One region of the Acidovorax sp. LjRoot117 genome, then DNA from elsewhere that is predicted to be linked to it. Evidence: predicted binding sites of a transcription regulator. Region 1 holds the regulator's gene; the other holds the start of a gene.
The links. Region 1 encodes sigma-54, which starts transcription at its own class of promoters, with help from an activator protein. Its sites were predicted from a motif close to TGGCANGNAANCTGCTTT; they were not measured.
Positions count from the first base shown of each region.

Region 2: ACSQ3D_RS19205 (pilin) is a predicted target of sigma-54. The motif match lies at 2,519-2,536, and genes of this name have one in related genera.

Region 1 covers NZ_CAXUPO020000016.1:17,460-21,187, reverse strand. Annotated here, with positions in the region: gene ACSQ3D_RS25540 (glutaredoxin domain-containing protein) at 37-552, shown strand; gene ACSQ3D_RS25535 (RNA polymerase factor sigma-54) at 640-2,250, opposite strand; gene lptB (LPS export ABC transporter ATP-binding protein) at 2,350-3,144, opposite strand; gene lptA (lipopolysaccharide transport periplasmic protein LptA) at 3,141-3,728, opposite strand, start outside.
Region 2 covers NZ_CAXUPO020000008.1:32,979-36,706, reverse strand. Annotated here, with positions in the region: gene ACSQ3D_RS19210 (Wzy polymerase domain-containing protein) at 103-1,839, opposite strand; gene ACSQ3D_RS19205 (pilin) at 1,944-2,453, opposite strand; gene ACSQ3D_RS19200 (MBL fold metallo-hydrolase) at 2,658-3,458, opposite strand; gene ACSQ3D_RS19195 (CHASE2 domain-containing protein) at 3,469-3,728, opposite strand, start outside.

The sequences.
Region 1 (3,728 bases):
CTGACAGCACGCCCGGTGTCTCTTATGCTCGCAGGCATGAGATTTTACCGGAGCCCCTCCCCCGGCCTTTTCCGCCAGGCCGTAGCCGCCACGCTGGCAATGGCCGCGCTGGTGCTGGCACCGATGGCGGGCGCCCAGACGCTCTACAAAACGGTGGGCCCGGACGGCCGGGTCGTCTACAGCGACAAGCCCCCCACGGGCGTGGGTGTGGACAAGGCGATGAAGCTGGACAACCTGCCGGTCAGCGTGGTGCCGGGTGCAGAGCCCCGCGCGGCCGACCGCAGCCCCAAGACCGAGCCCCCCGCCGCAGCACCCCGTGGCGACGTCGTGCTCTACATGGCCACCTGGTGCGGCTACTGCAAGGCCGCCAAGGCGTACCTGGCGCAAAAGGGCATTGCCTACCGCGAGCTGGACGTCGATACGCCGGTGGGCAAGGCGGCCTTTGCACAGATTGGCGGGCGGGGTGTGCCGGTGCTGCTCACCAACGGCCAGCGGTTGTCGGGCTTCAGCGCGCAGTCCTACGACGCCGTTTTCGCGCCCCAGCGCAAGTAGCCTGGCCTCGCACCCCACCGCACCGCAGTTGGCGGGCCGGTGGGTGGGCGGCGATCTTCCGGCGCAGGCCCTGCAGCGCTGACAGAGCTACAGCGCCTTGCGCAGATTGGCCGGCGCGATCTTGAGCGCTTCGCGGTACTTGGCCACCGTGCGGCGTGCGCACTCGATGCCCTGCTCCTTGAGCATCTCGGCGATCTGGCTGTCCGACAGCGGCTTGGTGGGGCTCTCGGCCGCGACGAACTGCTTGATCAGCGCGCGCACGGCGGTGCTCGACGCATTGCCGCCCGTCTCGGTGCCCAGGCCCGAGCCGAAGAAGTACTTGAGCTCGTAGGTGCCGATGGGCGTGGCCATGTACTTGGCGGTGGTCACGCGGCTGATGGTGGACTCGTGCAGGCCCAGCTCGTCGGCAATGTCGCGCAGCACCAGCGGGCGCATGGCCAGCTCGCCATGCGTGAAGAAGTTCTTTTGCCGCTCCACGATGGCGCGCGAGACGCGCAGGATGGTGTCGAAGCGCTGCTGGATGTTCTTGATGAACCAGCGCGCCTCCTGCAGGCGCTGCTGCATGCCCTGGTGGCCTTCGCCGCCCTTGTGGCCGCGCAGTGCGCCGGCGTAGATGTCGTGCACGCGCAGGCGCGGCATCACGTCGGGGTTGAGTGCGACGATGAAATTGTGCTGCCCGTCGCGCCCGTTGGCGCGGCCCGCTTTGCGCACGATGACGTCGGGCACGATGATGTTGCGCTCCACGTCCACAAACTTGCGGCCCGGGCGCGGCTCCAGCCGGGCGATCAGGGCCATGGCGGCGCGGGTGCGCTCCTCGCCGTCGCCGCACAGCTGCGTCAGGCGGCGGATGTCGCGGCGCGCCAGCATCTCCAGCGGCTGCTGGCACACGCGCAGCGCGGTCTGCACGGTGTCGGGGTCGATCTCGCTGTCTTCGTCCGCGGCCAGCGCCTTGAGCTGCAAGGTCAGGCACTCGCCCAGCCCGCGCGCGCCCACGCCCACGGGCTCCAGGCTTTGCAACAGGCGCTGCGCCACCGTGAAGCGGTGCACCAGCTCCTCGATCTGCTCCAGGTCGTCGGGGCCGGCCAGGCTGATGGCCAGCTCTTCGAGCGGGTCTTCGAGGTAGCCGTCGTCGTTGAGCGATTCGATCAGGAACCGCAGCGCCGCGCGGTCCACCTCGGACAGGCGCAGCGACAGCGCCTGGCGGTGCAAAAAGGCAGTGAGCGATTCGTGCGTGCGGGCCAGCTCGGTGGCGTCGGCCTCGTCGCCTTCGGCATCGTTGCGGTTGCGGGCGGGCGCATCGCCGCCCCATTCGGTGTCGTTCGGTGCGACCTCGACGGTGCCGTCGCCGCTCCAGTCGGGCTCGTCGCTGGCGCTGCTGCCCGGCTCGGAGTCACCCAGCGGGCCGTCGGCCGCGGTATCGCTGGACGTGCTGGCGGTGGTGGCGCCGGGGGCGTTGGAATACAGCGTGTCGTCCGCGCTGTACTCGTCGGGCTGGGCAGGAACGTCGGCCGCCTCCAGGCCGAACTCTTCGCGCGGTGCCTCCTCGGCATTGCGCTCGAGAAACGGGTTCTCGTCGAGCATCTGCTCGACCTCCTGGCCCAGCTCCAGCGTGGACAACTGCAGCAGCCGGATGGACTGCTGCAGCTGCGGCGTGAGCGCCAGGTGCTGCGATACGCGCAGTGACAGGCCGGGCTTCATCGGGCAGCCGCCTTGCGGCCTGCAGGGCGCGCGGCGCACGCCGCCCCGCGGGGCGGCACAAAGGAGAGGCGGGGGTCGAACGTAAGGTCCATCGGTCTGCTACATGCGGAAGTGTTCGCCCAGGTACACCCGGCGCACTTCGGCGTTGTCGACGATCTCGGAAGGGGTTCCCTGCGCCAGCACCTGGCCGTCGCTGATGATGAACGCGTGGTCGCAGATGCCCAGCGTCTCGCGCACGTTGTGGTCGGTGATGAGCACGCCGATGCCCCGCGCCTTGAGGAATCCGATGATGCGCTGGATCTCGATCACCGCGATGGGGTCGATGCCGGCGAAGGGCTCATCCAGCAGGATGAAGCGTGGCTGCGTGGCCAGGGCGCGGGCGATCTCCACGCGGCGGCGCTCGCCCCCGGACAGGGCCATGGCGGGCGAGGCCCGCAGGTGGTCCACCCGCAGCTCCTGCAGCAGGGCGGTGAGGCGCTCTTCGATGGCCTCGCGCGGCAGCGGCTGGCCGTTCTCGCCGCGCTGCAGCTCCAGCACGGCGCGCACGTTTTCCTCGACCGACAGCTTGCGGAAGATGGACGCCTCCTGCGGCAGGTACGACAAACCCAGGCGCGAACGGCGGTGGATGGGCATGTGGGCGACCGACTGGCCGTCGATACGGATGTCGCCCGCATCGCTGCGCACCAGGCCCACGATCATGTAGAACGAGGTCGTCTTGCCCGCTCCGTTGGGGCCGAGCAGCCCGACGACTTCGCCCTTTTGCACGGTGAGCGACACATCCTTGACGACCTTGCGGCTGCCGTACGACTTGGCCAGGTGCTGCACCTCCAGCCGGCTGCCGACCTGTGGGTCTGCAGCGGAGGGTGCGCCGGACGAGACAGGCTGCGCGCTCACTGGGCGCCGCCGCCGAGGGTGTTGCTGGGGCGCAGCGCCGGTGCCGACGACGGCGCGGCAGGTGCTGCGGCGCCCGGTGGCGGGTCCTTGGGCGCCAGCACTGCGCGCACGCGGCTGCCAGGGGCCGGGGTGTCGCCTGCGGTGCTGGTGGACGGCTTGCGCTGGCCGTCCACGGTGAACACGTCGGTCAGGTTGTTGTAGACGATGACGGCGCCGGTGATCTCGTCGCTCAGCACCGCACCGCGGTAGCGGCGCAGCTCGGCGCGGGTGATGAAGCGCACGTTGTCGGCCTTGCCGTCGTACTCGATGACCTCGCTCTCGCCCTCGATGAACTCGTCGGGCGCACCAGGCACGGTGTCGCGCTTTTGGCGAAAGAACGCGCGCTTGCCCGCCTCGGCCGTCACCACCCCGTACTGGTAGCCCTCGGCGTCCTGGCGCACATCCAGCCGCGCACCGCGCAGGATGATGGACCCCTTGGTCATGACCACGCGGCCGGTGAACACGCTGGTTTGCTTGAGCTCATCGTGCCGCAGGGCGTCGGCCTCGATGTTCATGGGTTTGGCGCGGTCAGCCTTTTCAGCATG
Region 2 (3,728 bases), on a different contig from region 1:
ATAATGGTGCCTCTGAGTTACGCGGAAAATTATTATTGACTGATATTTTCACGCAAGTGTGTCGAAGCTGATTGATGCGGCGGTGCCAATATGAATTCTAGTTCATTGATCTTCTGGGATGTGGCGAAATTTTATTTTCGTTAACTCCGGGTGAGCACCTTTCGACAATATTTCCCATTGAGACTGCGCCTTGTGGCAGATTTCCTGCGGTTGCATGGAACACATTTTTTCCAGCGTCAATAATGCGTTATGAGTTTGACCATTCAGCGCTTGGGCAAGTGCATATTTGAACATGGGCGCTGCATATGCAAATCTTTCCGAAGCGCGTCGCATCGCTTCAAGTTCCGCTGATGACATATCGGGCTCAGCCTCGGTGCGAGAAAACTTCAAAAATTGTACCAGACTTGTGAGAATCAATGCTTGCGGCGGTTCCGTGGCAGCAGAGTTTCCGATTTTTGCCTGCTGAAAGCGCATCAGGCTCCAGTCTGATTCAATCGGGAAATATTCTATCGCGACCACCGCAGTTAAGGCCGCAGCGATAGCTCCTGTTGCTATAATTGTACTGTATTGCGTGCGAACGCTAAATAGCTTATTTTTCAAAGCACATTTACCCGTGACCGGATTTGACATCGCCCCCATGAAGAACCCAATGGGCAACAAAAAGTATGCGTAGTTGAGTGGGAACTCCACCATTGTATGATTAAATACTACTGAAATACCCATGAGGGTGGCCCACCTTTTAGGGCTATTGCAGCGGTGCAGTTGGTGAAGAAACCAGATTATCAAGCCGGCAGTCGTTGCAAGTGCGATGGGCAAGCCATTCCAGAGTGCTAAGTCCAAAAGCAGGTTGTGTGCGCTTTCCAGCAATAAATGGGTAGGTGGATGATCTAATGTCACGGCTATTTGTGCGATGCTAACTTGGCCCCATCCATAGCCGAACCATGGGGCTCGACCAATGGCATCCAGCATGGAAAGCCATATCAAACTACGGACTCCCGGGGTATGCATACGCTCCAATGCTGTATTCGCGCCTGAATCTAGAAGTAGGAGATCGCTTAGCAACGGCCACAGCCAGATAGCGGCTAGATAAAATGCCACCGCAGCAATCACTGCGCTTGGAGCTGTTCGCAAGTTGCATCTCTTGCGCAGTAGAGCATATCCAGGAACAAGCCACATCAGAGCGAGCAGGACTGACCGTGATCCTGTCATGACCAAAGCCCACAGTAGTAGAAAAGCCGCCACCATCGCTAAAGTTGATTTCAGCTGGCGGCCCTCCCACAAGTAAACCAAACCCGCGATTCCAAGCAGCAACAGCGTAGCTAGTTGGTTGGGCTGTGCCAAGTTGGCAAATGGACGGCCTCGCGGAGGCACTTCAGCAATGAAAATACCTTGATGCGCCGGCAGCAACCATTGATGAAGCGCTATGACTGCTGAAAATAGCGCTGCGACCAGTATGGCGATCCACAACGATTCGACAGGATTGAAGCGTTGTCTACTCTGCTGCAGCTGAGGAAAATGCTTTTCGCAAAGTGCCCCAGCGTAAGCGGATAAGCCGAAGCCAAGCAGATAAAGGCACGACATCCACCCATCGGTAGGAAAGTGCAGGTGTCCGGTAGCGAGTTGGGCGACAGGAACCAAAGCAAGCGCAAAAGCTCCATACGTAACGTTCGGAATAGGCGCAGCCTTTGTGCAAGCCCACGCCAACAGGGGAGCGAAAGCGAAAGCCGCAGATATTTCTTGATGATAGCTAAGCCAAGGGGAGTAGTGATTTGGCAAAAGGTACGCAAGACACAACACCGTGCCGGTCCATAAAAGCATTTTTTCTTTCGCCATTTTCATAATTCAACGATGATGACGGAATAAAAAAAGCGGTGCGCCAAAAAATCGGCGCACCGCTCATAATGCAGAGTCCCGCTCTCTGTGAGCAGGATATCAAATCTGAATTAACCGCGGCAAGAGCCGGGCAGATATTTAGCAGGCATAGGCTTCGTGCCCCCTGGACCACATTTCCATTCGTAAACAGTAATGTTTACATCAGAATTGGTAATGGGGGCGGAGGTTGTAGCTCCAGTCTTCTTGTAAGGGGTCATCACGACTTCCTTATCGCCGGCTTCTTTAAGGCTGGCTTCTGCCGTAGTATGAATGGTCACAAGGCCAGCATTGGTTGTGATGATGGACATCACATACTTGGTTGGATTGCTGGAGGTGTTCTCCGCAGTATTTTGCTCGCAGCCCCATGCATTAGCTGCAGGAAGTGCAGAGCTCGAGATGGTTTGAACGGTTTCTGTAATGCTGGTGCGACACTGTGAGCCAGCCAAAATAACTTCAGAGACCTTGGCGCGGATGGTGTAGTCCTGATATGCGGGCAGGGCTACGGCGGCCAGGATACCAATGATCGCGACCACGATCATCAGTTCGATAAGGGTGAAACCCTTTTGGATAGAACGCTTCATAAAATTCTCCTGGGAGTAGGTTGCCATCGATACACCTGTCGAAAGTTCTCCAGGCTGGACTCAGTACAGCAGATTTTGTGCCAAGGAGCTACCGGCACAACGAACTAGGTTTGATCCAACGGCAGCGCGTCAGCGAGCGTCAATTTTGTAAAGAAATGTCTGCTTTTGGTAGGGATTTTGACATTTTTGTCCGCCTGGATGGCGCTAGAGTTCGAACAACTGGCCGGCTTTCAACCACTGGATGCTGCGAGCAACCGGCAACCTGTACGTCGTCTCACCGGCCACAATCCCTGAGGTTTCAATTTCTCTCATGATCAGCGCAGTCTCAGAGGGCTTGGTATGCGTTACAAAGATCGGGTAAACACGGTCCTGCGCTATGCATGCCAGCTCCGCGGCCAGAGTCGCAGGTGAAAGGTGCGAGCTTCGCTTTGCTAACTCCTGCTCCCGGTTGCTGAAAGCAGTCTCGATCACGAGCAACGCGACCGGAAGCTGGTTGACGCGCTCCCAGAATGTGGGATTGCGCTCAGTATCTCCACTGAAGACCCACCATCCCGTATCGCCTTTGATGGCGTAACCTAGTGCCGGCACAGAGTGGACTGCGGGAAGCGCCTCCACCGCAAGATCTGCCACCTGCAGGATTTCGCCCTCGGCAATTTGCTGGTAGGTTAAAAAGGGGCTTAACGCGCTCGGGATTCGGCTGAAATCCGGCCAGATGACGTTGTTGAAGATGTGGTTTTGTAGTGCGTCAATGGTTTCGGGCAGTGTATAGATCGTGACAGGCGCGGTACGCAACGATGACACTGCGTCCAGCATCAACGGAAGCGCGGCAATATGGTCCAAATGCGAATGCGTGAGCAGCACATGGTCAATCTTGCGCATCTCGTCCAGGGTCAGGTCACCCACGCCGGTCCCCGCATCAACAAGAACACTGTCGTTGATGAGAAATGACGTAGTCCTGCAGTCCTTGGCAATGGCACCAGAGCAACCGAGTACGCGAACCTTCATGCCTGCCTTGCTATTTGGTTTCGAAATTTGTCGCGTTGTCCCATGCGGGATCGAAAGCTTGTTGGCGCAAAACCTCCAACCGTGCCAAGTACAAATCAAAGATGGGGGATGCGCTTTGACTGCGCTTCAATTGTGTCAACAATCTGTCGCATTGTGCCCAATCTTGCGCGCGGTAGGCATCCAGCGCCTCGCGCCAACTTCGCAGGTCTGCACGATCTGATTCTGACTGCCCGCCTAGAACTGCAGTGGGCGAATAGATAGCCACTGCTT